Linked DNA regions of Desulfovibrio desulfuricans. The protein of the gene in region 2 interacts with the protein of the main gene of each other region in a pairwise test. Links are inferred from orthologs where the notes say so. Each region holds a gene or a part of one and is shown on either strand. Other genes may lie near its edges. The genes, in order: ftsZ and rlmN.

The links.
Region 1: the proteins of rlmN (region 2) and ftsZ interact in binary tests that used the Escherichia coli proteins (3 or more experiments, as listed by UniProt). The link is inferred for Desulfovibrio desulfuricans from one-to-one orthologs.

Annotation. Positions count from the first base shown.
Region 1 is NZ_JANFYZ010000001.1:482,480-494,342, reverse strand. Bases 993-3,851 are described here. They hold ftsZ (cell division protein FtsZ), read left to right. Parts: upstream 993-1,694; coding sequence 1,695-3,008; downstream 3,009-3,851. Other genes in these bases: NE637_RS02045 (DsrE family protein), read left to right, coding at 3,621-3,851; ftsA (cell division protein FtsA), read left to right, coding at 993-1,649. In the rest of the region: NE637_RS02060 (cell division protein FtsQ/DivIB), read left to right, coding at 1-344; more of ftsA, read left to right, coding at 414-992; more of NE637_RS02045, read left to right, coding at 3,852-3,968; NE637_RS02040 (hypothetical protein), read right to left, coding at 3,983-4,273; NE637_RS02035 (RNA recognition motif domain-containing protein), read right to left, coding at 4,419-4,685; NE637_RS02030 (hypothetical protein), read right to left, coding at 4,999-5,220; NE637_RS02025 (dual CXXC motif small (seleno)protein), read left to right, coding at 5,606-5,809; NE637_RS02020 (BaiN/RdsA family NAD(P)/FAD-dependent oxidoreductase), read right to left, coding at 5,849-7,291; NE637_RS02015 (YheT family hydrolase), read left to right, coding at 7,405-8,406; ATP-dependent helicase HrpB, read right to left, coding at 8,470-11,256; NE637_RS02005 (sigma-54 interaction domain-containing protein), read left to right, coding at 11,373-11,863. UniProt on the Escherichia coli protein: Essential cell division protein that forms a contractile ring structure (Z ring) at the future cell division site. The regulation of the ring assembly controls the timing and the location of cell division.
Region 2 is NZ_JANFYZ010000003.1:55,671-67,577, forward strand. What follows is about bases 5,125-8,027. They hold rlmN (dual-specificity RNA methyltransferase RlmN), read left to right. Parts: upstream 5,125-5,995; coding sequence 5,996-7,060; downstream 7,061-8,027. Other genes in these bases: NE637_RS04685 (HD domain-containing protein), read left to right, coding at 5,125-5,807; NE637_RS04695 (FeS-binding protein), read right to left, coding at 7,088-7,594; NE637_RS04700 (4Fe-4S dicluster domain-containing protein), read right to left, coding at 7,591-8,027. Outside these bases: sulfate reduction electron transfer complex DsrMKJOP subunit DsrM, read left to right, coding at 1-251; sulfate reduction electron transfer complex DsrMKJOP subunit DsrK, read left to right, coding at 264-1,907; sulfate reduction electron transfer complex DsrMKJOP subunit DsrJ, read left to right, coding at 1,908-2,288; sulfate reduction electron transfer complex DsrMKJOP subunit DsrO, read left to right, coding at 2,288-3,079; sulfate reduction electron transfer complex DsrMKJOP subunit DsrP, read left to right, coding at 3,092-4,261; more of NE637_RS04685, read left to right, coding at 4,476-5,124; more of NE637_RS04700, read right to left, coding at 8,028-8,580; NE637_RS04705 (oligosaccharide flippase family protein), read right to left, coding at 8,736-10,145; NE637_RS04710 (HlyD family secretion protein), read right to left, coding at 10,155-11,120; NE637_RS04715 (TolC family protein), read right to left, coding at 11,120-11,907.

The DNA.
Region 1 (11,863 bases), on a different replicon or contig from region 2:
TTGAGAGCAAAAATTTTCTCTCGCTGCCCACCTTGCGTGTTGACCCGGGGGCAGAAGACGCCCTGCCGTACCTGACGCGCCTGATGAAGGGCATGCAAAGCGGTTTGCTGCCCATAGAGGCGGGGGCGGTTTCGTCCGTCAGCGTGAGTCCCGGCAAGGGCATTGAAATTTATCTTGAAGACAGGGAAATGCGGCTTTCCATCGCTACTGACGATTGGGAGGGCAATCTTTCCCGGTTAAGTCTGACCCTGGGCGATCTGGCCCGCAGACACGAACTGCGCAATGTTCGCGAGATTCGATCTGTTAACGGCAATGTTTGGGTTTTACTTAACCAGCCAGCGTAAGAAACTTGCGGCATGCGCCATAGTGGCATGCCGTTGCGACCCGGAGACAGGAGTTTTGAGGAGAATGGCATGAATAAGTCCGAGCTCATCGTTGGCCTCGACATCGGCACCACAAAGATATGCGCTGTGGTGGGCGAGCTGTCGGAGTCGGGTCTTGTAGATGTGGTGGGCATCGGCACCAGTGTTTCCACTGGTTTGCGCAAGGGCGTGGTGGTCAACATTGAACAGACCGTCCAGTCCATCCGCAAGGCCGTGGAAGATGCGGAACTTATGGCGGGCTGCGAGATCCACTCGGTATACGTGGGGATTGCGGGCAGCCACATCATGGGCATCAACAGCCACGGCGTGATTGCCGTCAAGGGCGGCGAGGTCGCGCAGCGCGATATTGAACGTGCTCTTGATGCCGCCAGGGCTGTGGCCATTCCTGCCGACCGCGAGGTCATCCATATCCTGCCTCAGGAATACATTGTTGATAACCAGCGCGGCATTGCCGACCCGCTCGGCATGGCTGGCGTACGCCTTGAAGTGAAGGTGCACATTGTTACCGGCGCAGTTTCTTCAGCCCAGAACATTGTGCGCTCGTGCCACCGCAGCCAGCTCGAAGTTGCCGATATTGCCCTTGAATCGCTGGCATCAGCCAAGGCCGTGCTGACCGAAGAAGAACGCGAAATCGGCGTTGCTCTGGTTGATCTGGGCGGCGGCACCACCGATATCGCCGTTTTTGCCAACGATGCCATCAAGCATACGGCTGTTCTTGCGCTCGGCGGGCAGAACCTTTCCAACGACATTGCCTTTGGTCTGCGTACTCCCATAGCCTCTGCCGAAAAAATCAAGCTCAAGTATGGTTGCGCCCTTGCCGACCTTGTGCGCAACGATGAATTTATTGAAGTTCCCAGTGTGGGTGGTCGCGAGCCGCGCCGGCTTTCGCGTCAGGTGCTGGCCGAAATATGCGAACCCCGCATGGAAGAAATTCTTTACCTTGTGGATCAGACCCTCGTGCGCTCCGGCTACAAGGACATGATCGGCGCAGGTGTGGTGCTCACGGGCGGCACGGCGCTGATTGAAGGCTGCCAGGAACTGGGCGAACAGATTTTCAATCTGCCCACGCGCATTGGCTACCCGCGCAACATCGGGGGCCTGAAAGACGTGGTCAACAGCCCCAAATTTTCCACGGCGGTCGGGCTGTTGCGTTACGGCGCGGAAAAGGAACTTTCCGGCCAGAAAAAATTTACCACACGTAGTGAAAGCGGCGTTTTTGACGGTGTGCTTTCGCGAATGAAAAAGTGGTTTGCGGACATTTCATAACAACCTCAAGCGGGCATTTTGAGGACAGCACAGAGGAGAGGTGTAATGGCTCAGTCTATCGTTGATGATATCGATACCTCGTTGGCCAGCAATGCCAAGATCAAAGTTATTGGCGTAGGTGGTGGCGGCGGTAATGCAGTGCAGAACATGATTGCCTCTGGCCTGCGCGGAGTGCAGTTTGTTTGCGCCAACACCGATGTGCAGGCGCTGAACAAGAACGGTGCCTCCGTTAAGGTGCAGCTTGGTGAAAAGCTTACCAAGGGCCTTGGCGCTGGCGCCAACCCCGCCATTGGCCGCGAGGCTGCGGTGGAAAGCGTTGGCAGCATTCGTGAAGCCATCGGCGATGCCGATATGGTCTTTGTTACCGCTGGCATGGGCGGCGGCACCGGCACCGGCGCTGCTCCTGTGGTTGCTCAGGCTGCCAAGGAAATGGGCGTCCTCACCGTGGGTGTTGTGACCAAGCCCTTCAGTTTTGAAGGTGCCAAGCGCAAGCGCGCGGCGGAGGCCGGGCTTGAAGAGTTCAAGCAGCATGTGGACTGCCTGATCACCATCCCCAACGACCGTCTGCTTGCCTTTGCCCCCAAGAAGGCTCCTTTCTCCGAAATGCTTCAGAAGGCCAACGATGTGCTGTACTACGCCGTCAAGGGTATTTCTGACGTCATTGTGGGCGAAGGCCTCATCAATCTCGACTTTGCAGACGTGCGCACCACCATGGCCGAAGCTGGCATGGCCCTGATGGGCACGGGCATCGCCTCTGGCGAAAACCGCGCCCGCGAGGCCGCCCAGCGCGCCATCATGAGTCCGCTGCTTGAAGATGTTTCGCTTGAGAGCGCCAAGGCGGTTCTGTACAACATCACCGCCCCCACAGATATCACTGCCGAGGAAATTGCCGAAATCGGCGACATCATCGGCGATGCCACGCCTGAAGAAGCCAACATCATCTTTGGTGTTGTGTTTGACGACAATATCGGCGACGAAATCCGCCTCACCGTTATTGCCACCGGCATTGATTCTCCTCAGGTTATTCAGCCCGTGCAGGCTCCTGCGGCCACTGTCACCAACTTCCGCAAGCCCGGCCCTGACGCCGTGGTTGCCGAACCGCGCCGCATGAATTCCCGCGCGGCCCAGCAGAGCATGATGGACGAGCAGGAACGCGCCGAGTCGCGCTTGCCGCAGTCTACCCGCCGCACCGAAGTGGAGCGCTGGTACGATGAAAACAGCAATCGTCCTCCCTATCTGCTCAAGCGTGAGGTTGTGGGCCAGCCGCGCCGCCGTGCGCATAACCCCGGCCATGAAGACTTCACCTATGATGAGGATGATTTTGAAATTCCCACCTTCATCCGCACCCAGGCCGACTAATTCCGTCGTTGCCTGAGTGCGTGGGCAGAATGCCTTTCTGCCATGAAGGCTCATGATTTTCAGGGCTTGCCTCTTCGGCCCTGAAATGCCCGCCGGGAGGCCCATTGGGGGCCTCCCAGAGTGGGGCGTAAATGTCCGCTATAGTCCGTGAGACCCAGGTTTCGCGGACTTTTTTATTGTGAGGCAATCCGTAGAAATCCGTCCATCCTTCAAAATAGACCGACTAGTACCGCATTCCAGACACATGGTTTGATATATAAGCCCCGGAACCGATGCCAAATTGCCCCCTTGCGCTGCGTGATTGGCATTGCTATGCCCATGAGCAGGGCATTTGAATGTTAATCCAAAGCGTAACTTTGCACTTGGCCGCCAGCCAGGGCAGCGCATGGAAACGCTGCGAGCATGAATCGAACCTTGAAATCCATGTCTCCGGCACAAAATTCTTTTTCATATCTGGCGAAATATTGGGCTGGTTTTTGTGCGTCAGCGGAGGTGTGCCTGTGTGCATCTGTCGTGCTTGTCATGGCTAACTGGCCTGACAGCTATGTGTTTCTTTTTGCGAGTGGCATTCCTGCCAGGGCTGGATAAGCTTTTAACCGATGGGGTTGATTCATGAATAAAAAGTGTCTGCATATCCTGTGGGTTAACGATAACCCCGTCACCGCTGAAAATATGGTCTTTATGTATGCCACAAATTCCTTGCTGAAAGGCTGGTGGGAAGAAGTACACCTGATTCTTTGGGGTGCAACAGTCAAATTGATTTGTGAAGACGTGAAGTTGCAGGGTCTTCTCAAAAAATTTCATGATGCTGGCGGGCATGTCTCCGCATGCAGAAAGTGCGCTGAAAACCTCGGTGTGTTTGAGCAGATAGAAAAGCTGGAAGGTGTTGATGAAGTTTTTTACATTGGGGAGGCGTTTACAAAAATCCTCAAGGATGATGAAAAACTTATTACCATCTAGCTCCAGCTGAATAGTTAAGCCCTTTTCATGACAAGGGTTCCACTAATCAAACTGGCAGCGCCGGTATCTGTTCTGAGCCGCTGCTGGCCTGCGGAGCGATATTTCTTGTGTTGTCCGCCGCACAGATTTTGCGGCGTCTGGATTAAACCGAGTGGTTTTAAATACAGAAGGATGTTCTTGGCGAGAGCATGACAATCAAGCGTTTTCTGACCATTTTGCGGTACATGTTTTTGCCGCAGCGTCGCAATGCTTGCCCGCACTGCGGCGGCATCCGTTGTATTGGCGCATGTCAGTTCAGCGCCCAAGAGTCAGACGCTGTGACTGGTCAAGAGAGTATAAAGCAGGAAGCTCCTGCCCCGAGCGAGGGCAAGCAAGGCTAGAACCGGTTTGTTGCTGCAAAAAAAGCCGCTGCGGTAGCAGCGGCTTTTTTACTTCAAGGAAATTTGTGGTCTACCAGCGGCGGGGCGCGGGGCGACGTTCTTCGGCCTGGTTGATGCGAAGGGTGCGGCCGCCAAAGTCAACGCCGTTCAGGGCTTCAATGGCCTTGTGGGCATCGGCTTCGTCCATTTCAACAAAACCGAAGCCACGGGGGCGGCCGGTTTCGCGATCCATGATGAGCTTGACGGAAAGGGCTTCGCCGTAGGGGGCGAACAGGGCTTCAACGCCTTCCTGGGTGGCGGAAAAAGGCAGATTGCCGACATAAATGGAAACAGCCATAACGACTCCGTTGTTGAGGTGGGTAAACTTTCCGCTTGAAGCCTTACCCACGCAAAGTCTCTGGCAAAAAGAAATACTGCACCCTATGAATAAGGGCGAACAGTACTGTTAAGCAAAAAAATCGTCAAGTATTATCTGCATTGGCTTCAAAAATGATTGCCAAACGACAAACTTTGACTAAACTGCTCCGCATTGGGTGGTATTTTTACATTCCTACGCGTGCATTATTCTGCTGTTAGCTGATTATGCACTCAATAGCGCATTAATCTAAACTGTAAAAGGCCGGTTTAACCGGCCTTTTTGACAGCAAGAATTAGATTGCCTGCGTCTTTTTCTTTGCAGGAGCTTTCTTCGCCTTGGCGGGAGCCTTGGCAGAAACTTTTTTTACTTTGGCGGGAGCCTTCGCCTTGCTGGCCTTGCTGGCTTTGTGTGCCTTGGTTCCACTTGCAACAGTTGCCGGAGCGGTGTTAGCGGCGTTGGCTTCAGTGCTGAAGAGGCAGGGAGCAGTCATCAGCGAAAGGGCCACGGCAGCCATAAGGAGCTTTTTCATTTTCGTATCCGTTTCTTCTGGTTATGCCACATCTACAACAATATGGCTGTACGTCTATGGCATGAGCGGACGGCGGACGCAATAACAAATTTGAGCCTACGGAACCGGGCATTTGCGGGCATTTTTTATGGCTCGTCCATTGTGGCGGCAAGGGGTTTGCTGCTTCTGCCCCATGTTGACAAAAATATGGGGCAAATGCTCTAAGGATAAGCTGCGCTGCGCCGCCGGATATGATAAGCATCTGCGGCTTGTTCAAGGTTCATGACCAATGGCCCGGATGGGGATGGAACCGGTATTTTACCGATCTAGCCACAGCCCGGCCACAGCACGGCCAGCATTTCAAACTGTACTTCTAACACAAAGAATCGCCATGGCTTTTTTTGCACCCCGTGATGTCAAGACTACACTCGTATGCCCGACCTGCGGCGCGCCCCTGCATATCGCCCGCACCTGCCACGAAGTCTATATGTACTGCCCGGCCTGCAAGGCCCAGTTTCCGCTTCAGGACTACATCCGTCAGGCGGATGAAGCCATGGAGCATTTTCTGGAAAACGTCTACTGCAATCGCATCTAGCGTTATCCCCATCATGCATGCCAATGGGCTGCCAGCCGTTTAATCCGTGGCTGGCGCAGCGGCCCTGGCGGTTGCGCTGCGGGCCAGTTCCCTGGCTGCCGCCATGCCGCTGGCCCAGGCCCAGTGCAGGTTGTAGCCGCCCAGCAGGCCTGTAACGTCCAGCAGCTCGCCCACCACAAACAGATTATTTTGCAGCAGGCTGCGCATGGTCTTGGGGTCTACCTCGTCGGTATTTACGCCGCCAGAGCAGGCCTCCGCTTTTTTTAGCCCCGCAGTTGCCTGCGGCGTCACCGTGTGCCGCTGCACAGTTTCCACAATCGCCACGCGGGCCGCGCGTGAAAGCTCCGCCACCTTGCGCCTCGCGGTTTCCTCCGGCAGCAGGGCGTCCACAAGCCTCTGTGGCAGGAGCCTTGCTAGCAGGGCGCGCGGGGTCTGTTTGCCAGTCTGCGGCGCATCCATAAGCGCGGCAACATCCTGCCCCGGCAAAAAATTCAGCGTGATTGCAGCGCCTTCGGCCCAATAGAGGGATGCTTTGAGGGCTGCTGGCCCGCTCAGCCCCTCATGGGTGAACAGCAGATCATCCTCCCAGCAGTGCTGCCCAAGCGTAACGCCCACAGGCAGGCTGATGCCCGTCAGGTCGAGCAGAGGGGAATCCGAATTGAGGCGTAGCGGCGCAAGAACGGCGCGTGGCGCAATAATATTGTGCCCCAGCTCTTCCGCCAGCCGATAGCCGGCACCGCCGCCGCCAGCCTGAGGCCATGCCGGGCTGCCCAGCGCCAGCACCAGAGCCTTGCCGTGCCACGAGCCGCCCTCCGTCTGCACGGAAAAACCATCCGCCAGCGCCTCTACTGCTGTTACTGTGGTGCCGCAGGCAATAACGCAGCCATGTTTGCGGCAGTCGTCTGTCAGCGCCCTGACCAGCCGATGCGCGGAAACCGTCAGAAAAAGCTGGCCGTGGGTGCGCTCCTCAAAGGGCAGATTCCACTCCTGCACAAGGCGCAGCATGTGCTCCGGCGTAAAGCCCTTGAGTGCTGGGGCGCAAAATGCATTACCCCTGCTTCCGTCACAGCGGTAGTCCTTGGGGCTGGCAGCGCGGTTGGTAAAGTTTGCCTTGCCGCCGCCGCTGACAGCCAGTTTGCGCCCCGGCACAGGGCCACGTTCCAGCAGCACAACGCTCAGGCCTTTTGACGCCGCCTCGCGGGCGCACATAAGCCCCGCAGCGCCAGCGCCCAGAATCAGCACATCGGCAACATCCGGGCCGCGTTGCCCGCTGTTTTGCACGGGCTGTACGCTCTTTCTTTTAGGGGGCTTGGATTGTACGGAATCCTTGCCTCTGGGCTTGGCTGGCGATGTGCTTTCTACAGGTGCCGCAGGCGCAGCGGGCGTGGCCTTGGGGCCGGGTGTTTGCGGGGCAAAGGCCTGACGTGCCGGATTTGACAGAATTTTGCGCGTGGCGCTATTTTGGGGAGCTTTGTTGTGCATGCGGCGAAGGTATACGAGGCTTTGGCGGCTGCCAAGCCCTTGTGTGCCAGCAAACCGCCTTTGCTGACCTGCCCCGCGCATCCGCGCAGCCATTTCTTGTTACCGGGATTATCATGCCAGTTCTTGCTTCATCCTACGTTGCGCCGTGGTTTGTGCGCAACGGCCACGCCAATACCATGTGGCCCGTGCTCTTTCGTGAAAAGCCGCAAATGTCGCCTTCTGTGCGACGGGTGCGCCTTGAAACGCCCGATGGCGACTTTCTTGATGTGGATCAGCATCCCTCGCTTGGAAAGGACAGGGCGGAGCGCCCGTTTGGGCAGGGCAGGGGCATAGCTGTTATTTCGCACGGGCTGGAGGGCAACAGCCGCCGCAAGTATGTTCTGGGCATGGCCAATGCCCTGCGGGCCGAAGGCTTTGACGTGCTGGCCTGGAACATGCGCTCCTGCTCGGGCGAGAGCAACCGCACTGCGCGCCTGTATCATATGGGCGAAATTGAAGATCTTGGAACAGTCGTGCGTTTTGCCGAGCAGTTTGACCGCCCCCTGCTGCTGGCTGGCTTCAGCATGGGGGGCAACCAGATTTGCCGTTATCTGGGCCGGGGGCCGGTTTCGCCGCTGGTGCGGGCGGCTGTGCCTGTGTCCGTGCCGTGTGATCTTTCCGCCGCTGCACCGGTAATGGACGGCCCTGCCTGTCGCATTTACATGAGTTATTTTTTGCGAACCCTGCGCAAAAAAGTGCGCGAAAAGGCCGAACGCTTTCCTTCCTATCCCTCTGTTGAAGGCGTGGAAAAAATCCACACTTTTGCAGAGTTTGACGAGCGCTTCACCGCGCCTGCCTTTGGCTTTGCATCAGCCAAAGATTATTGGGAAAAGAATACGGTTCTGCCCGACCTGCCCTGCATAAACGTGCCAACTCTGCTGCTCATGGCTGCGGACGATCCTTTTTGCGCGTCATCGTGCTATCCGTGGCAGACGGCGAAACAGAGCGCGCACCTGCATCTGGAGGTTGCCCCGTACGGCGGGCACGTGGGGTTTGTACAGCAGAAGCAGGAATACTACAGCGAGCAGCGTGCGCGCGAATTTGTGCAGCAGTTGACGGGGCGCGGCATTTTTTAAGCGTTTGGTATCGCAGCAGGCGCAACAACAGAGGGCTTGTTGCGTTGGCAGATTTGCGACGCGTCAGCTTTTTTGCCGCTCGGCCAGCCGCTTCTTGGTCAGAACCGTGGCCACGGCGTTAACCGGGTCTTCCGGCCAGGGATGCTTGGGATAGCGGCCCCGCATTTCTGCGCGCACTGCCGGATAGCCGTTGCGCCAGAAGTGGGCCAGATCGCGGGTGACCTGCAAGGGACGCCCTGCGGGCGAATTGAGGCGCAGCACCAGAGCCACGCGCCCATCGGCTATGCGCGGCGTGTCCACGCAACCGAATAATTCCTGTAACTTGGCGGCCAGCCAGGGGCCACCGTCTTCACCATACACAATGGGGCGCATGGCCCCTGACGGCACCTGCCATTCCGTGGGGGCCTGCCGTTCAAGTATCCGGTGGAGATTCCCCGGCAGCAGACGGTGCAGGGCATCGAGCAATTGCTCCGGCCCGAGCGCCGCCAGCGAATTTGCGCGCCCCTGCTTGCCTTGCCCCGCTGACCTTTCGAGCGCCTGCTGCAAGGCTGGCGCGAGCCAATCGTTGAGAGTCGCCAGCAGGGCGGCATCAGAAACATCGGGCCATGCCTCGCCGTCCAGCTCGCGCAGCAGGCTTACCCGCGCGCGCCACTGCTGTGCGGCATCATCCCACGGCAGACATTCCAGCCCCTTGTTCTGCACATGGGCGCACAGGGCCGCAGCGCACTCATCGGGCCGTGGCCGAGGCAGGGGGGCATCTTCCAGAACCAGAGATCCCAGCACTCGCTGCCGCCGGGCGCTGACCAGCCCGGCATCCGAAACTGTGAGCTTGTCTTCGTTGCAAATATCTGCGCTGAAAAGCACTGCAAGATCATCGGGCGAAAGGGCGGCGGCAAGGCGGATGCGCCCGCGCGGCGTTGCGCCGTCAACTTCTGCCACTGCCAGAAAGGGCTGCCGCGCAAGAGGGTCGTCGCTGGCTATGTGGGCGGCCCGTCCGCTGCGCAGGAGATAGGGTGTCATGGCGGCTACCCCGCCCGGAAAATTTCCATTGCCGCTACCCTGAGGCTGACCGTCTGTCTGCCGCATGGCGACCTGCTCCGGCCACGCCACAGCCAGCAGTTGCCCAAGGCTTGCGGCCTGAGCGAGAGCTGCGGAAAAAATGTTGTCCGCTTTGTTGGATTGCCCCTGTGGTACTGGCCGGGAACCTTTTCCCCCGTGCAGTTCAGGCTGGCGCATAAGCCGCTGCGCCAGACGGCGCACACGCTCGCAGGCGGCATCCACATTTTTGCCCGCTGCGCCATCGCGGCACAGCCAGTCGAGGCGGCGCAGCACATCGCATCCCGCGCCTGCGGCAGGCATGCCGCCCTTGCTTTTGCCAGCGGTAAAGGCCAGCGGGTCGCGTTCTTCCAGCAAGGCGGCAATACAGGCTGCCAATGCGGCAAGGGAGTTGTCGCGCCCCCACAGCAGCAGGCGCGCCGTGCGGGGTGCCAGAGGGAGCGCGGCCATGCTGCGGCCCAAAGCCGTTGGCCGCATCCGGGCATCCACCGCGCCCAGTGCCAGAAGGTTCTGTCTGGCGACAGCCAGATGGGCCACGGGCGGCGTGTCGAGCCATGCGAGCGAGGCCGGATCGGTCACGCCCCAGACCGCCAGTTGCAAGGCAAGTCCGGTGAGGTCGGCATCCTGAATTTCAGCGCGGATGTGCGGACGCATGCCGTTTTCCTGCTCTTTTGCCCAAAGGCGGCAACAGATGCCGGGTTCGGTGCGTCCGGCGCGTCCGGCCCGCTGGGCAGCGCCAGCCAGAGAAACGCGCTCTGTCACAAGGCGGGTGAGGCCGCTGGCCGGGTCAAAGCGCGTCAGGCGCGCAAGGCCGCTGTCCACCACGAGCCTCACGCCCTCGATGGTCAGTGATGTTTCGGCAATGGATGTGGCAAGCACCACTTTGCGTTGCCCCTGCGGGGCGGGTGCAATGGCCGCATCCTGTTCTCTGGCGCTAAGGTTGCCGTAGAGCGGGCACAGGGCCACATCAGCAGGCAGTGTGCCATCGAGCAGGCCTGCAAGATGGCGGATTTCGCCCGCGCCGGGCAAAAAAGCCAGCAGACTGCCCTTTTCTGCGTGCAGCAGATGCAAAATGGCATCAGCCATGTGCCGCCACAGCAGCGGCCCTGCCCCGGCAGCAGACAGGTGCCCACCGCCCACAATCTGCCCTGCGCGGATTTTGGGTGGCAGGTGCATCATCTGCACAGGAAAGGTTTTGCCCTCGCAAACAACAGAAGGGCAGCCTCCCATGAGGCCTGCCACGGCCTGCACATCCAGCGTGGCGGACATGACGACCAGCCGCAGGTCGGGGCGCAGCGCAGCCTGACTTTCAAGGCAGAGGGCAAGGCCGGTATCGGCAGTGAGCGAGCGCTCATGAAATTCGTCAAAAATCACACAGGCGATATCCGGCAGTTCAGGATCATCCTGCAACATGCGCGTGAGCACGCCCTCGGTGACAACCTCCACGCAGGTGCGGTTGCTGACGCGGCTTTCATCACGCATGCGGTAGCCTACAAGACCGCCCGGTTCTTCACCCAGCAGGGCCGCCATATAGCGCGCCAGCGCGCGGGCCGCCACGCGCCGTGGTTCAAGCAGCAGAATGCGGCGGCCCTCAAGCCAGGGCTGCCCCATGAGCCAGAGGGGGACGCGGCTGCTTTTGCCCGCTCCCGGCAGGGCGCTGAGCACCAGATTGCGGCCCTGGGCCAGAGAATCCAGAATTTCTGCGCGCGAAGCGTCAAGTGGGCATGGGGGCAGGCCTGGGCAACGATCAGGGGAGCCTGCGGGGGCGGCAATGCGTATCGGCGAATCGGTCATGGCTAAATGCGGCATGGCTGAGGGTAAATGCGATAGAATAGGCGCATTTTTACTGGTAATCCAATGCGTGTCAGTGTATTGACACAAGAAAGGATATGCACGCGGAGAATGCACACATGGAGTTGAATACCAGCGGCATTATCGGCCAGAGCACCAGCCTCGCCGAAGTCTTCAAGGTTCTCGGCAAGGTTGCGCCCACGGACAGCACTGTGCTTGTAACTGGTGAATCGGGAACTGGCAAGGAATTGCTGGTTCGCGCGCTTCACGCCAACAGCCGCAGGGCTGACAAGCCTTTTGTACCCATCAACTGCGGGGCCATCCCCAAAGAGCTGCTTGAAAGCGAACTTTTCGGCCACGAAAAGGGCGCCTTTACGCACGCCATCCGTTCGCGGCCAGGCCGTTTTGAAATGGCTGACGGAGGCACCATCTTTCTGGATGAAATCGGCGAGATGGAGTTGAGCCTTCAGGTCAAGATTCTGCGTGTGCTGCAAGAAAAGGAAATTGAACGCGTGGGCGGCACTGGCTGCAAAAAGGTGGACGTGCGCATTGTGGCCGCCACCAACCGCGATCTTGAGGTAGAAGTCGCCGCCGGGCGCTTCCGCGAGGA
Region 2 (11,907 bases):
TCTTCACGCACCTTACTCTGGTCTGCGTACTGCTGATTTACTTCCCCTTCTCCAAGCTCATGCACATGCCGGGCGTGTTCTTCAGCCCCACGCGCAACATGGCGAATAATTCCCGCCGCGTGCGCCACATCAACCCCTGGAATCCGCCCAAGCAGTACTTCACCTACGCCGAGTACGAGGATACCTACCGCGACGCCATGGCCGATGCCGGGCTGCCGCTGGAAAAGCAACCCGAAAAGGCCGCCGAGTAAGGAGTTTCCACGATGGCAAAATTACCTACGCCGCAAATGCTTGTGTCCAGCCGCCCGGCCTTTCCCGCCCAGGACTGGCTTGACACCAAGCCCGAATTTACACCGGGCAGCTTCTGCTACCCGGCCAAGCAAGAGACCATGGAACTTCTGCACATGCCCAATCCCCACGAATGGGATCCGGCGGCAGAAGACTGGAACCTGCCCGAAAACTGGGAACAGATTCTCTGCGACGCTTTTGAAGAACGCCTTGAAAAACACCGTTCGCTCAAGCTGTTCATGGATATCTGTGTGCGTTGCGGCGCCTGCGCCGACAAATGCCACTTCTTCCTGGGCACCAATGATCCCAAAAACATGCCCGTGCTGCGCGCCGAGCTGCTCCGTTCGCTCTACCGCCGCGACCACACCATGCTGGGCAAGATCCTCGGCAAGAAAGTTGGCGCTCGCGGCTGGGACAAGGAAGTAGTGAAGGAACTCTTCTACTACGCCTACCAGTGCACCGAATGCCGCCGCTGCTCGCTCTTCTGCCCCTACGGCATCGACACGGCGGAAATCACCGCCATCGTGCGCGAATTGCTGCATGAAGTGGGCCTTGGCATCCACTGGATCATGGACCCGGTCAAGAACTGCAGCTTCACCGGCAACCACCTTGGCATCAAGCCCCACTCCTTTGTGGAAATCGTGGAAATGCTGGCCGATGACTGCGAAACCATCACCGGTATCCGTCCCAAGACGCCCTTCAACGAAAAGGGCCACGAAATCCTGTTCATCACGCCCTCCGGCGACGTATTTGCCGACCCCGGCATCTACACCTTCATGGGCTATCTGATGCTCTTCCACGAGCTGGATCTGGACTACACCTTCTCGACCTACGCTTCGGAAGGCGGCAACTTCGGCTCCTTTACCACGTTCAACATGGCAAAGAAGCTCAACGCCAAAATGTACGCCGAAGCCGAGCGTCTGGGTTCCAAGTGGATTCTGGGCGGCGAATGCGGCCACATGTGGCGCGTGATCAACCAGTACATGGACACCTACAACGGCCCGTCGCCCTCGCACATGACGACGCCTGTTTCGCCTTACACCGGCACGGTGTTCCAGAACGCGGCTTCCACCAAGATGGTGCACATTGCCGAGTTCACGGCTGACCTGATCCACCACAACAAGCTGAACCTCGACCCCAGCCGTAACGATCATATCATCACCACCTTCCATGACTCGTGCAACCCTGCGCGCGGCATGGGCCTGCTTGATGAACCCCGCTATGTGCTCAACGCCGTGTGTAACAACTTTGTGGAAATGCCCGAGAACACCATCCGCGAGCAGACCTTCTGCTGCGGCGCGGGTTCCGGCCTCAACACAGAAGAAATCATGGAACTGCGCATGCGTTCCGGCATGCCGCGCGGCAATGCCCTGCGCTATGTGCAGGAAAAGCACGGCGTCAACCACATGGCCTGCGTGTGCGCCATCGACCGCGCCACCCTGCCCCCGCTGGCCAATTACTGGGCGCCCGGCGTCAATGTAAGCGGCCTGCACGAACTGGTGGGCAATGCCCTTGTGATGAAGGGCGAGTGCAAGCGCACCATGGATATGCGCCAGGAAGACCTGCCCAACGTGGTAGAGGATGATGACGCGCCCGAGGCGCAGGGGGAGGGTCAATAGATGTATAACTCCAAAGCAGTAATTCTTGGGATCATTATCTTTGTGGTCCTGTTCACCTCCCCGTTCTGGGCAAGCATGCTGGGCAAGTCCTATACCAGCACCGGCATTGCGCTGCCCAAGAATGAAAAAGAGTGTGTGGAAAATGTGGATTTCATGCGCGACAAGCACATGCAGCTGCTCAACGAGTGGCGTGATGAAGCCCTGCGCAACGAAAACCGCACCTATGTGGCATCCAACGGTAAAAAGTGGACCATCAGCCTGCAGAACACCTGCATGAAGTGCCACACTGACTACAAGGGATTCTGCGAAAAGTGCCACGTGGCCAACAGCGTTGATCCCTATTGCTGGACCTGCCACATCATTCCCCAGGGGAGCAAGTAATGAACAAGAGCAGAAGAAGCTTTCTGAAAGTGGCGGGGCTTTCTGCCTGTGCCCTGAGCAGCGGGTTGGCTGGCCTTGGCGCCTTGTCCGGCGTTGCTCAGGCCAAGATTGCCCCCGGTCACTATGAAAAAGGTGCCAACGCCCTGCACGCCAAGCGCTGGGCCATGGTTATCGATACGCGCCAGTTCAACGGCCCCAAGGACTACGAACCGCTTATCGAAGCCTGCCATAAATTCCACAACGTCCCGCACGTTCCGGGCGATCAGAACATCAAATGGTTCTGGCTTGATTCATTCGAGCACACCTTCCCTGATGAAATGAACGCCTTTTTGGACAAACGCCGGGCCGAAGCAAGCTATCCGCTGCTGTGCAACCACTGCACCAATCCGCCCTGTGTGCGCGTTTGCCCCACGCAGGCCACCTACAGGATGGAAGACGGCATTGTGGCCATGGACTACCACCGCTGCATCGGCTGCCGCTTCTGCATGGCTGGCTGCCCCTACGGCGCGCGTTCCTTCAACTTCAAGGATCCGCGCAAGTTCCTGGCAGATCCCGTGCCCAATCCGGCCTTCCCCACGCGCATGATCGGCGTGGTGGAAAAATGCACCTTCTGCGCCGAGCGTCTGGCCGTTGGCCAGTTGCCCGCCTGCGTTGAAGCTTCTGGCGGCAAGATTCTCTTCGGCGACCTGGAAGACCCCAATTCAACGGTGCGGCAGGCTTTGTCCGCCAACTACAGTATACGCCGCAAGCCCAACCTGGGCACGCAGCCCGGCGTTTACTACCTCATATAGGGAGGACAGGCCATGGTTGAAAAATTGCTCGAAGGTCCCAAGACCTACTACTTGTGGCTGCTCTTCCTGCTCTGCGTGATCGCAGGCTGCGGCATTGTGTATCTGGATCAGCTCCAGAACGGTCTGTCTGTGACCGGCATGAGCCGCGACGTTTCGTGGGGGCTGTATATTTCGCAGTTCACCTACTTCGTCGGCGTTGCCGCCTCAGCCGTTATGCTGGTGTTGCCCACGTACTTCCACCACTATAAAAAATTCAAGCGCATGATCATTTTTGGCGAATTCATGGCCGTTGCGGCCGTGGTCATGTGCGCCCTGTTCATCGTGGTTGACCTTGGGCAGCCCCAGCGCATGCTCAACGTTATGCTGCACCCCACGCCCAATTCCGTCATGTTTTACGACATGCTGGTGCTCATTGGCTACCTTGGCCTGAACATCATCATCGGTTGGGTGACCCTTGAAGCCGAGCGTCACGAAATCGATCCCCCGAAATGGATCAAGCCCCTCATCTATCTTTCGATTCTGTGGGCCTTCTCCATCCACACGGTGACCGCCTTCCTGTACGCCGGCGTTCCTGGCCGCCACTACTGGCTTACCGCCATCATGGCTGGCCGCTTCCTGGCTTCCGCCTTCTGCTCCGGTCCTGCCATCCTGATGCTGCTCATGCTCTTGCTGCGCCGCCTCACCGGCTTTGACGTGGGCAAGGAAGCCGTGAAGACCCTGACCACCATCATCGTGTACGCCATGTGCGTGAACGTGTTCTTCTTTGTGCTGGAACTGTTCACGGCCTTCTACAGCAATATTCCCGGCCACATGGAGCCCATCCACGTGCTGTTCTTCGGTCACGGCGGGCATCTGCTGTGGGTGAGCTACTGGATGTGGGCTGCGGTTATCATGGCCTTCGGTTGCCTTGCCATTCTTATTCCGCCCAAACTCCGCACGCACCCCACGCTCATGCCCATCGCTCTGGCCATGCTCGTGGCTGCTTCGTGGATCGACAAGGGTCTTGGCCTTCTGATTGGCGGTTTCACCCCCAACATGTTTGAAGCCATCACTCCCTACATGCCCACTGGTAAGGAAATTGCCGTGGCCCTTGGCGTGTACGCCGTGGGCGCGCTGGTAGTCTCCCTGCTCTGGCGGATTGCGCTTGGCGTGAAAAAAGAAGTGAACCACTTCTCTGACTAACCGTCAGGTACGTGTACTCAAACGCCCCCGCGTCGCCGACGCGGGGGCGTTTTGTCTTGCTGGCTGGGGCCTGTCGCCGCATAGCCGCAAGTAGCACAAGCAATGATCCAGCGTAACCGTGACGGCATTTCTTCAACCGCAAGCTTGACTCGCACCCATGCTCGCGGGCATAGTATCAGCCATTCCCCGTTATTTTATTCGCAAGGAGCCATGGATGCATCAAGCGCTCAAAGACGCCATAACCATAAGCAAAACCCTGTTGCGCAACGGCTATGACGCTCATGTTATCAACGCCCCCTTGCAGGAGCACCTGCTGGAAAACGCCACGCAGCCCACTGTGGATATTGCCTGCGAGCCGGATCTCGATACGCTTATCAAGCTTTTTCCCAAGGCAGTGCCACAGCACGACAAGCGCGCTCTGGCAACGCTGGAAGAAAACGGCTTTATTTTCTGTTTTTATCCCCTGGAAGTAGCTGCTGCCGGACACCCGGAACTTTCCCTGCTGCGCATCACGCCTACCATGATGGACAGGATGCCTCATGAGGAGCAGCTCAAGCTGCGTATCACAGGCTTTGGCAGCCCTGAAACCACGCAGGATGCCTACGACGGTTTTGAAGACGTCAAGGGCGGCGCTATCCAGCTTGCGGGCCTTCCGGATGAAACCCTGCGCCACAATTACCTGCTGGCGGTACGCGCCCTGCGTTTTGCAGCCAATTTTGACCTGCCCATCGAGCCCAACACATGGCTTGCCATTGTGCGCGCCTCAAGCCGCGTGCTTGATTACGTCCCGGCTACGGACATCATGGACGAATGGCGCAAAGTTGCCGCCGAATCCATGTACCGATTTGTGCGCCTGCTCTTTGATTCGCATATCCTTCAGGGGCTTATCCCCGAAGTGGCCTCCCTCTCCTGCCTCACCCAGATGCGCAACAAGGAAGGCGACACGGAAAACGTGTTTGAACACACGCTTGAGTGCATGAAGCACTACCCTGAAGAAGATTTCCACTACGACTGGCTTGGCACCATGGCCATGCTGTTCCACGATGTGGGCAAGCTCTACACCGGCGAATATTTCGACGGCATCTGGACGTACTACCAGCACCACCGCGTTGGCGCCAAGGTGACGCGCAAGATACTGCGCCGCCTGCACTTTGCACAGGAAGATATCGACCTGCTGTGCCATCTGGTGCGCCACCACATGCGCTTCCACTTCATGATGACCGACAGGGGCATTCGCCGTTTCAAGGCGCTGGACGACTACCCCCGGCTTATCGCCATGGCCAGGGCCGACCTCAAGGCCCGCGACGGCATTCTCACTTCGTTCAACCACAATATGAAGTATCTGGATCGCGCGGAAACGCCGGAACAGATGCTGGAACCGCTGCTGAACGGCAATGAGATCATGAGCGAAACCAAGCTGTCGCCAGGCCCGCTGGTGGGCATTATTCGTGACGCGCTGTTGCAGGCCCAGATTGCAGGCGAAGTTACGGATGTTGAATCCGCTGTGACCTTTGTGCGTAATTACGCGCGCAAATCAGTGGGATAACCGGCCAACCGCCTATGCTGACACTATGGGCGTTCCTTTGGGAACGCCCTTTTTTGCTTGTTCACAGCCTATAAACGCGATGTTGCTGGCATGAAAATTTCTTGCCCATCTGCGCCAAACATCGTAGTTCAACTGCCAGTGCGCAACATATTTGCACCACAAAACCCTATCTAATTCCGGCAGAACATATGACCAATCTTCTCAACCTGACCCTTCCCGAACTGGAAAACTGGCTTCAAACCGAACTGGGCGAGCGCAAGTTCCGCGCCATGCAAATTTGGCAATGGCTATGGCAACGCATGGTTCGCGACTTTGAATCCATGACCAATATTTCAAAAGACTGCCGCGAAAAGCTGACTGCCAAGGCTGTCATTGTCTGGCCGGAGGTAGTCACGGTTGAGAAAAGCCAGGACGATACCACAAAATTTCTGCTGCGGCTTGAAGACGGAGCCCTGGTTGAAACAGTGCTTATTCCTTCGGACTCGCGTGAGGGCGTACGCCGCTGGACGCAGTGCGTGTCCTCGCAAGTGGGCTGCGCCATGGCCTGTACCTTTTGTTCCACGGGACAAATGGGCTTTGAACGCAACATGACCATGGCCGAAATTCTGGGGCAGATACTTGTGGCGCGTGCGCACCTGGGTGATGACAGGCCGGAATGGCCCATGCTGCGCAATATTGTGTTCATGGGCATGGGCGAGCCACTGCTCAACATGCGCGAGCTCATGCGCTCCCTTGAAGGCCTGAATAATGCCAAGGGGCTGAATTTCTCACCCCGCCGCATCACAGTTTCCACATGCGGCATTGAAAAAGGGCTGCGCGAGCTGGGAGATAGCGGCCTTGCTTATCTGGCGGTTTCGCTGCATGCGCCAACGCAGGAACTGCGGGCGAAAATCATGCCCAAGGCCGCACGCTGGCCTCTTGACGAGATGTTTGAAGCGCTCAAGTCCTACCCGCTTAAAACGCGGGAGCACATTACTTTTGAGTACCTGCTGCTGGGCGGGGTCAACGACGGGCTGGAACAGACCAGGGATCTGGCCCGGCTGGTGGGCGATGTGCGGGGCAAGCTGAACCTTATTGTTTACAATCCCGCGGAGGGCGCACCTTACGCCGCCCCTACGGAAGAAAGCGTACTGGCCTTTGAGCAGTACCTCTGGAAGCGCAAGATCACGGCCATTCTGCGCAAGAGCAAGGGGCAGGACATCAAGGCAGCTTGCGGGCAGCTTAAAGCTGACCGGCAGGCACAATTGGACTGAACGGGCAAGCCTTATGCTGGAATAGCTCTAGCGTTGGGCCGGACGCCGCCTTGAACCGCCGCAGCACGTGTCTGCCCCATCGCGTGGTTTCAGCCAGCCGTAACCGCCGGTCCAGCGGCGACAGAGCCTGTAAATCAGCAGGGGAAGCAGGGCTAGGGCGCACACAAGATGCAGCATTTTGACGTAGGCATACACGCCATCATACAGAGAAAAATTGGGCATATTGTGGACGATGAGCGCCAAACCGCTGATGGCCAGCCCTATCAGCAAAATAATGCGCAGCAAGCCGCACCGCGTCAGGCAGTAGGCACTGCGCCCCTGAAGGCGCCAGACGGTAAAGGCGTACGTTCCCAAGAACAGCAGTGCCGCAGAAGAATAATAATGCGCAACAGATGGCGACCAGTTGGAACTTTGAATCAGCCCATATCTTCCAGCTTGCGGCAGATGCGCAAGGCCGCTCCACACGGCTGTGAGCATGCTGGCCAGCCACAATACACTGAAGAATGAGGAAAAAAGCGAGGGCTGGTTTTTCATGGCTTGCGCCTCATCTTTCTTTCACGCCACAGTCTTAGGCCAGCCAGGGCCGCTCCTGCCACTGGGGCCAGCAGAACAGCCTTCAGCAGGCTGTTTTCCTTATCCATACTGGCGCCAGCCGGGCGCAGGCTCGGCATACCAAAGCCTACCTTTCCCTGACGCAGCATGTTGGCCTCGATATCGCGAAAAAGCACCGAAGAAACATAGATGGTGTTTGTTCCGCCATTTTCTTTGAGCCCAAAAATATCCCCACCCCGCTGTTCCGCCATTTCCTTGGCCAGCGTTGCCATTTCCTCACGAGGTCCTATGCGCATGGCCCCCTGCGGACAGGCCGTCACGCAGGCAGGGCTTTCGCCAGCCTTGAGCAGAGAACTGCAATAATCACATTTGAACATCTGCCCGTTGCCAACATATCTGGGCGCAAGATTCAGGTAAGGCCCAACCCCCGCCTGGCGTTGCGGGATACCCCACGGGCAGGCCCGGTCGCAGGGGCCATCCCCCAGACAGGTGCTGCGGTGGGAGTAAACTGCGCCTTCGTTGCTTTGGCGCAAAGAGCCAGTGCTGCACAACGTGACACATTGGGGGTTCAGACAATGCAAACAGCGCCGCGGCAAATATATCCGCCGCTCCACACCGTTAACCGTGATGGAGCACGACTGGATGAAAAGCCAGTTATAGGGAGTAAGCCGGGAGACTTCATCGCGGCGGGTCGACCAGTCATTGCCGCGCACCCATGAGGGGTAAGGCCGGGGGATCGGCTGAGTTGGGACGGGGATTTCTGACAGATTTCTGTCGCGGCAGGCTGAGACACAGGCTCCGCAACCATTGCAGAGATCCACATCAATGATGGTGGCACGGTCAGCACCGTTACCCTGGCTCTGTACCCCCGAGGCCAGGGAAGATGCCGCACCCGCCAGCGATAAGCCAGCAGTGCCTGCCATGGCCTTGATGACTGACCTGCGCTGTAAAAACAGTTTGTTGCCCATGGGAATGCCTTGCCTGTTACTGTCTTGCAGTAATCCTATAGGCCTGCCTTTACCGTGGCGTCAACGTCTCAGGCAATTTGTCCGGCAAGGTCTGGTCATCCGGGGAATGGTTGTCCCTCCATCCACAGCACGGCAACTGACTGTCCAGATACGTATCAGGCAAGCGCGGCCTTTTCAAATGGCGGTGGGGGTCTCCAACGCCAAAACAAGGCCAGCAAAGGCACAAGACCTGCCAGCTCTGCCAGTTCACGCGGTGCAACCAGCCCTATCCCCCACCACAGTCCTACGCAGGCGGCGCAGCTGCCAAGCATGAGCCCCCACTGCCCAAGCGACATGGGGCGCGCGGCCCACTGAAAATAGCCCACTGTAAGCAGGGCTACCCAAACCTTGGTAATGGTGAGGGACAAGGCCGCGCCTTCAAGGGGCATGGCAGGAATAAGAGTAAAGCAGCACACCAGATTGCACACCAGGCCCGTAAGATAAAATAGCAGGAGCAGGCGGTGCTGGCGCATGCCGATCATGGCGTATGCCGCAAGGTTGTGCAAAAAGGCCGTTGCCAGGCAAGGTGTAAGCAAGCGCTGTGCGGTGACCGCACTTTGATAATTGGGACCGTAAATCAGGGGAAGAAAGCGGTCGCTCTCCACACAGATAAGAAAGATAATGGGCAACGACGCAGCCCAAAGGGAGCGGGCAGTCTGACCGGCCAGCTGGCGGAATGCGCCTTTGTCCTGCTGCCACAGCTTTGCCAGCAGCGGAAAAATCACCTTGCCCAGCAATGCGCTGGAAACAAGCACCGACAGGCCCTCAACAGTTTCCCACGCCACCCCGTAGCCGCCCACATCAGCATTGCCGCCATACTGCTTAAGAAATATGACGTTGATCTTGTTATAGAACATGGCGCAGCCAGCCATGCAGGTAAAGATGAGGCCGTGCTTCATATGGCGGGCCAGATCTTTCATGCCATCAAGGCCAACTCCTGCCAGAGGATTGCGTTGCAAGGCCAGCAAAGCAAAAATGATGCACAGCACCGATTCCATGGGCTTGTACAGGGCAATCACAATGGGCGGGGCCCCAATGACCACGCAGACGATGCCAAAGCCAATGCCCAGCAGTGCTGAAGGCACACGGATGCGCATTTCCACATCCTGCCGCCCCCGCGCCTGGCAGAGCGCAAAAAACGAATCGCTCACGCCGTCCAGTCCTAGACCCGCGGCTATGCACATAACCACAAGCCGCAACTCTGGCGTATAGTTCTGCCAGCCGGTCACAAGCCATGTAACGCAGAGGGCCAGAATAAGCACAATCAGCTTGAGCCAGGTGACTTCACCCAGCAGAGCCACCGGGCGCCCTTCGCGGCGGGCAAATGTTGAGAGCAGAAAATCGTTAAGGCCCACGTCAGCTATGGTTTTCACCAGATAGCCGAACGTGAGCGCCAGCACGACCTGCCCCAGTATATCGGGGCTGCGGCGTGCAAGAAGAATGGTAAAAGCGGTCCACGCCAGGTCGCGCGTCCACTGCGCACCCAGAATGTACCCCAGTCGTCGGGGGATGCTTTTCAGCTTCATGAAACGGCTTTACCTGCTCCCTTTGAATCGCACCACAGCCTTGAACCCAGGTTTGAGTTCCAGACCAGGATTGGGGACAGTAAGCTCCACCGTATAGTAGGACGGGTTTGAAACGCTCATATCACTAGAAACCCAGGAAATTTCATTCACTGTACCGTTGAACTTCTTATTGTTCAGCGAAGGAATCTCAACTTCCACCGAGTCGCCAGCCTTGATGCCGCTGATTTCGGCCTCGTAGACAGGCACCTGGATCAGCACGGGATCAAGCCGCCCCACACGCACGGGCGTGGTGCCAGCGGCCAACAGGGAACCGGGGTTGAGCGTGGCGTCAAGTGACAGCACATAACCGTCAATGGGAGAAGTCAGCGTAAGCGAGGCTGGCAGGCGCTCCCCTTCCTTGATGGTCGTGCCGAAATAGCCGCTCAGTTCTTCGAGACGGGCGGCAAAGTTCTGTTCAGATTTCTGGATGGTCACAGTCAAAAGTTCAATGCGGCGCTTCAGGGAGTGAACATCGTCTTCCAGTCGGCTGGAAGCCTGTGCTGAACCAAGCCCCGAGGCCGCAAGCTGCCGGGCCTTGTTACGCTGGGCGGCAGTTTCTGCAAGCTTGCGGTCAAGATCAAGCACCTGCCCTCTCAGATTCTCGGTAGCAGCCCCGGTGGTTACTTCTCGTTGCAGCACCCGCTCGGCCTCTTCCTGAAGGTGGTACCGCATCAACGGGGCACCCTTGGCAACGGCTTGGCCAGGCTTGACCAGCACCTCGTCCACAACAGAGTTAAAAGGCACAGGCACGGCGCGCGTGACAGTTGTAACGACCTTGCCGGTCAGAATAGTCGCGCCAGCGCCTATGGAACCATTATCAGCAGCAGAGGCTGCGTCCTGAAACATCAAGGCAGCAAGCATCACTACAACAGACAGTGCTGCTGCAAAACAACGGTGCCGCGCCTGCGACAGCGTTTTCTTGTACATACCCAACATTACAGCAACTCCTTAGCAGGCAGGCCGAGGAAGCGCTGGGCCAGGGAATTTGACAGATCCATCCACTCAAGCTGGGCCAGCTTATAGTCAAGCTCTGCACTGATGTAGGCTATGCGCGCCTGAACCATGTCTTCCTGTTTGGAGGCCATGTCGGGCAACTGCGCAATGCCTTCGTGGAAAGAAATCTGGGCTTCCTTGTACTGCATGCTGGCCGTGTCCAAGCGGGTCTTGGCAAGCTTGAGCTCCGTTTCGGCCAAGGCTACCCGCTGCTCGCTCTGGAGCCATTTGTTGGAGTAGTCCGAACGTTTGCGGGCGAGCTCGTGGAAGGCCTGGGCCTTTACCATGCGCGCGGTCTGCACGCCACGGTATCTGCGTCCCCAGTCGATAAGCGGGAAGTCAAAGGTCAGGTGCAAAAAGGTGTCTTCTGCTCCGCTCGGGGGCTGATACTGACCCGCCGGAGGATTATTGTTCAGTGCAATGGACATGGTCGGCATATACTGGGCCCAGGCGACCATAATATTGTAATCGCCCAGGGTCACCTGTCCACGAAGCAGCAGATCATCTTCAGTGGCAGGCCAGCGTTCTTCCCAGGAGAGCTTGCGGCCGTCAAAACCGGCCAGTACGGAATCAGCGCTCTTGGTATCCACCTCAAGCCTCTGCTGCGGCTCAACGCCAGCAAGAATCTTGAGCTGTGTACGCTGCATCACTTCCTTCATGCGGGTCTGCTCCAGCTTGAGTTCAAGCTCGCGCTGGTGCTGGATGGCCATGTTGAGCGAAACACCCTGGC